2 regions of the Ketogulonicigenium vulgare WSH-001 genome follow, and region 1 is predicted to be linked to the other one. Evidence: riboswitches for the same ligand, from Rfam matches in the RefSeq annotation. Region 1 holds a riboswitch; the other holds the start of a gene.
What was found. A riboswitch is a leader RNA that binds a small molecule or an ion and turns the genes downstream of it on or off. The one in region 1 is predicted to bind FMN.

Region 1 (2,863 bases):
TCAATGTCGATATGGCTACGCACGGCAACGGTGCCAAGACTGGCAAGCCGTTCCAGCAATTTCCCGCCCCGGACACGCACCGGCAGATCAATCGTGCGGCGCAGGTGTCGCTCGGCCGCGATGCGCTCGGCCACGCTGCTGCCGGGGATATGCGGGATAAACGGCAGCCCGATCAGTGTCTTATCCAAATGAATATGCGCATCGACCAGCGCGGGCAGTGCAAGGCGCCCGCCCGCGTCAAAGCGGGGCGTGCCCTCGGGCGCGGTGACATCCGCGCCCATCGCGGCGATTTTGCCGCCCGTGATCAAAATGGCGCTGGCCGCTGGCAGGCGCAGATTATGGATGAACAGGTCGCTCATGTGATCAACCCCACGCGACGGGCTGCGACCACCTGATACAGCGGATCGCCCCAGATCTGCTGTTCCTGATAGGCTGAAAAGGTCAGGCTGATGTCATGCTCGTCATCCGAAGCGCAAGCGGCTGCGAAAATCGCGGGCCAGTCAGGCGCGGGGGTCTGGCGCATCACCTCTAACGCCTCGGCTGTCGGCAAGGTCGGAAAGCCGATTTTGGGGATCAGCGATGCGATGATCGCCCAAAGCACCGGATAGAGTGGCATCGGATCATCCAGATGCGGCGCGATCGTGCGCAACCAGTGGAGGCCGGTGACCGCGTGCAGCGCTGAAAAATCCATCGTCTGCGCATAAAGCGCAAGGGCCGCAGCCGCCATTTGTCGCGGCGTATCGGGCACCATATCAAGGCTGCCAGCGAGGCTAGCAAAGCCCGGCAAGCCGCAAACCGCGCGGATATTGTGCCACAGCAGGTCAACCTCGACCTGATAGCTATCCGCGCCGGGCAGCGTGTATACACCCGTGATCACATCCAGCGGATCATGCGTACGGGCGGTCGCGCTGTGATCCAGCGGCACGTGCAGATAGGTCGCGGCCCAATAGCCCAGCGCGTGGCCTATCTCTGCCGTATTGCCGCCAATGACGCCGTAAGCCATGCGCATCAGCGGGTGAATCGCACTGCCTGCCATGCCCTGCGCCATTTCGGGCAGGTACAGGCGGATCGCGCCGTCCGGCCCAAGACGCGCGGCCTCGGCGGTGAAAAAAATCGCGCAGGTCCGCCTCGCGCGCGCGATCGCCCAGCGCACCGCGCCAGGTGTCGGCGTTTAGCGTGCCTTGCGGCGGGGCCTGCGGGGGCACGTTTTTACTGGCGACATAGGCCGCATACCAATCGGCAATCCGCGCATTTGATGCCCCCATCTGGCGCATCGCCTCGAGCACCATCGGGGCGTGGTTTGCCAAAAGATATGGAAATTCAAAGGAATCCCTCTGCGCGCGGATAAAGGCGGGCCCATGGGGCAAAAGGGCGGTCATGACGTCACCTCGGATCAAACGCGTCTATCGTTCAACTGTCGATGATCGCGCAGCGCAGCGAAAGCCTGTCGTCACGCAGTCCCGCCGCTAAATCAAGCACGGGGCGTTGCCGTTTCGTCATATCTGCCGCAGGCGCCGGTGCCGCCGCACCAATTGACGCCGCAAGCGCAGGATGTATGGTGACCGTGTCTTCGGGGCGAGGTGCGACTCCTCACCGGCGGTAGATGCGGCGGAAACCCCGCATAAGTCCGCGAGCGCTTGCGCAAGCAAGGTCAGCAGATCTGGTCAGATGCCAGAACCGACGGTCATAGTCCGGATGAAAGAAGACGGCTGCAACGCGCCTGCTGGCGTGCCATGGCCTATTCCCCTCGGAGCGCGCTTTAACGCCGATGAAGGAGCGTGCCATGTTGAATACGTCCAAACGTCCGGGGGCATTTTAATGTTTACCGGCATTGTCCAAAATACCGCCCCCGTTTTGCGCGCGACGCGCGGCAACGAGGTTCTGACATTCGCGCTGGGGATGACCCCGGCGATGATGGACGAGCTGAAAATCGGTGCGAGCGTGGCGATCGAAGGTGTCTGCCTGTCGGTCACCAGTATCGGTGCAGATTTCGCCACATTCGATGCGATGCTGACCACGCTCGAGCGGACGAATCTGACCAAGATCGACGCGGGCATTGCGCTGAATGTCGAACGCTCGATGAAGCCTAATGACGAAAATGGCGGGCATGTGGTTTCGGGTCACGTCTCAACCACTGCCGAGATTGTCGAGATCGAACTGGAGGGCCCCAAAGCCCGCATCAGTTTCCGCGTTGGACCCGAATGGGCCAAGTATATCTTTGTGCGCGGGTTTTTGGCGATCAACGGCTGCAGCCTGACCGTTGCGGATCAGATCGAGGATGGCGAGGATACGATCTTTACCGTTTATCTCATCCCCGAAACCATCCGCTCGACCACCTTTGCCGCCTACCGGCCCGGCGATCACCTGAATATCGAGGTCGAGCATCAGACCATGATCATGGTCGAGGTGATGGAGCGCACTCTGACCCGCCTGCTGAAGGGCAAAGGGCTGGTCTAGGCGCGCTCGGCCTTTTTCACCCAGCGGCCGTCCTCTTGGGCGAAATAGCTGGCGGGGACGCCCTGCCCCGTCAGCGCTTTCCATTCGCCGCGCGCATGGTCCAGCGCCTGAGGGTCGTGGCCGTCGAAAATCAGCACAACGCGTTCAAGGCTGGCACATTCAGCCGGGGTGGCCGTCGCCATATCGACGCAGATCAGACAGTCGCCGTCCGGCAGGCCGTCGCCTGTGGTCAGCAGCACCGGCTGCAGCGCATCATGCGGCCCGCCTGCAAGACCGTGCGGCAGAAAGCCGTCATCATCGCGCCGCCACAGATCCACATCCAGCGCTGCCATCCGCGCGGGATCGGTGCCGCGCAGGATCACCCGCCAGCCGCGTTCCAGCGACCGGTTCAGCAGCACTGGCAGCG
Region 2 (2,863 bases), 990 kb from region 1:
CTGTTCACCAGCGCATCGACGCGGCCCCATTTATCCATCACCAGATCGACCAGCCGCGCCAGATCATCGGGCACAAGGTTCGATCCGGTGATGCCGATGCCGCCCAATTCCTGGGCCAAAGCCTCGCCCTTGCCCGATGACGACAGGATCGCCACCCGATAGCCGTCGGCGGCCAGTTTGCGCGCGCTGGCCGCACCCATGCCCGAGCCGCCTGCTGTGATGATTGCAACTTTCTGATCGGTCATGGCGGCTCCTTTGCGCGCAACGGCTGTTAGGGCAGGGTATGGCCCGCTGCGGTGAACAGTCTATACCATTCCTCGCGGCTGAGCGTCACACCCGCGCCCGCGACGCATTCGGTGATGCGTGCGGGTTTTGTCGTGCCCAGCACCACCTGAATATTGGCCGGATGGCGCGTGATCCATGCGACGGCAATGCCGGTGGGTGTCACGCCATGGGCGGCTGCGAGCTGATCCAGCGCCTCGTTCAGCGGGCCATAGTTTTCGCGGTCACCAATGAACGTGCCGTCAAAAAACGCCTTTTGGAACGGCGACCAGGCTTGCAGCACCATGCCGTTTAGACGGGTATAGTCCATCAGGCCGATATCGCGCGACACCGACTGCGCGAGGCCGCCCATATTCGCGGCAATCCCCTGTGCGATCAGATTGGAATGGGTGATGCTCAGCTGCATCTGGTTGAACCGCAGCGGTTGGCGCACGGTGCGTTTCAACAGCTCGATCTGACCCGGCGTGTGGTTCGAGACGCCGAAATGGCGTACCTTTCCCGCGGCATAAAGAGTGTCAAACGCCTCTGCGACCTCTTCGGGTTCGACCAGCGCATCGGGGCGGTGCAGCAGCAGCACGTCCAGATAATCGGTTTTCAGCGCGGCCAGCGAGCCATCGACGGTGCGCAAGATATGTTCGCGCGAGAAATCGAAATAGCCGGGGCGGATGCCGACTTTGCTTTGGATGACAATCTGTTCGCGCTGGGCGGCTGACAGTGTGATCGCCTCGCCAAAGCGGGTCTCGCAGCCGTGGCGGGCGCCGCCATAGATATCGGCGTGGTCAAAGGTGTTGATGCCAGCCGCCACCGCCGCATCGAACAGGGCGCGGATCTCGGTATTCTCCATCTGGGCGATGCGCATCATACCAAGCACGACGCTGGACATCTGCAGATTGGTATGGGGGACGGTATAGGTTTTCATCTGAAATGCGCCTTGAAACGAAATGTTCCTGCCAAGAATGCGTAAGGGATCAAGATGATTCAATGCGATAATGCGGTAGCTGGGCCAGTGCAGCTGCGCGGGGATTGTCATCTGCGGCGGCGGGGTCTAGCCTGTGCCGGTTCGGCAAGGATTGCCGGGCAGACGTTCTCGGGGCGGGGTGCGATTCCCCACCGGCGGTATTTGCGCCACAAGCGCATCAGCCCGCGAGCGCCCATGCCATCAGGGATGGGGTCAGCAGATCCGGTGTGAACCCGGAGCCGACGGTATAGTCCGGATGAGAGAGAACACATGAAGGTACGGCACTTGCTTGCTTTGGCAAGTCGGGGCCTTTGCCGTCATGCGCCCTTGGGTTTGTCTTTATTTTTAGACAAAACGGGTCACTCCCAATGACACAAACACAAGACGTTCATGCGATTGCCGCTGCCGCCCAAAGGGCGGTGCTGGCGGCGCGCGCCTATCAGGGGGCGACAGCCCCCAATCCGCCGGTCGGCTGCGCCATTTTGGACAGCAAAGGCGCAGTGCTGGCGGTGGCCGCGCATCAAAAGGCCGGCAGCGCCCATGCCGAGGCTTTGGCGATCGCCGCCTGCCGCGCCGCCGGCACTTATGATCAGATCGACACCTTTGTTGTGACGCTCGAGCCGTGCAACCACCATGGCCGGACAGCGCCCTGCACCGATGCGATCCTGCAAACGCCCGCACGGCGCGTCTTTATCGGTGCGCGTGACCCAAATCCGCGCGTTGCCGGTGGCGGCACGGCGCGCCTGCGCGCGGCGGGGCTGGCGGTGTATGACTGGCAGGCGCTTGGCATGGCCGGGACCTGTACCGGGATCGGGGCCGATGCGCTGATCGCGCCGTTTCGCAAACGGGTGCTGACGGGGCGACCTTGGATCACGGTGAAACAGGTGGTGGATGCGGGCGGTTCGATGATCCCACCCGCAGGCCGCAAGACCTTTGCGCGGCAAAGCTCACTCGAGCTTGCCCATGCCATGCGGCGCCGGGCCGAGGTCATCGTGACAGGCGCTGGCACTGTGCTGGCGGATTGGCCGTTGTTCACCGTGCGCCATCTGGCGGATTTCCCCGATCACCGCCGCGCGCTGGTGGTGCTGGATCGCCGCGGCCGGGTGCCTACGCGCTATCTGACGGATGCGCAGACGCGCGGCTTTGATGCGCGCATCGCAACCGATCTGGCAGAGGCGCTGCATGATCCCCGCGCCACCGAGGTGCTGGTCGAGGCGGGCCCGATCCTGACCGATGCCGTGCTGCAAAGCGCGCTTTGGGATCAGCACGTGTTGATCCGTGTCGGTGCCGACGCCGACACCATCACAACCACCTATCGCGAGGCATCCCATGTCGCTGCATGACGCCATCACCGCCCTGCAAGCGGGCCGTATGATCATCCTGACCGATGACGAAAGCCGCGAGAACGAGGGCGATCTGATCCTGCCCGCGCAATTCGCCACACCCGAGGCGATCAACTTTATGGCGATGCACGGGCGCGGGTTGATCTGCCTTGCGCTGACTGGCGCGCAGGTTGACCGGCTTGGCCTGCCGCCAATGGTGGGGGTGAACCGGGCGAACCGTTCGACCGCTTTCACCGTGTCGGTCGAGGCGCGCGTGGGCATCACCACCGGCATTTCCGCC

Region 2: linked by a shared signal. The riboswitch ahead of ribD (bifunctional diaminohydroxyphosphoribosylaminopyrimidine deaminase/5-amino-6-(5-phosphoribosylamino)uracil reductase RibD) and the one ahead of KVU_RS05990 (riboflavin synthase) in region 1 are both predicted to bind FMN.

Annotation. Positions count from the first base shown of each region.
Region 1 covers NC_017384.1:1,203,088-1,205,950, forward strand. Annotated here, with positions in the region: gene KVU_RS05980 (amidohydrolase) at 1-359, opposite strand, end outside; gene KVU_RS05985 (questin oxidase family protein) at 356-1,153, opposite strand; partial or broken gene KVU_RS16390 (questin oxidase family protein) at 1,158-1,379, opposite strand; FMN riboswitch at 1,563-1,711, shown strand; gene KVU_RS05990 (riboflavin synthase) at 1,819-2,457, shown strand; gene KVU_RS05995 (DNA polymerase III subunit chi) at 2,454-2,863, opposite strand, start outside.
Region 2 covers NC_017384.1:211,451-214,313, forward strand. Annotated here, with positions in the region: gene KVU_RS01030 (SDR family oxidoreductase) at 1-245, opposite strand, end outside; gene KVU_RS01035 (aldo/keto reductase) at 272-1,201, opposite strand; FMN riboswitch at 1,362-1,512, shown strand; gene ribD (bifunctional diaminohydroxyphosphoribosylaminopyrimidine deaminase/5-amino-6-(5-phosphoribosylamino)uracil reductase RibD) at 1,609-2,583, shown strand; gene ribB (3,4-dihydroxy-2-butanone-4-phosphate synthase) at 2,570-2,863, shown strand, end outside.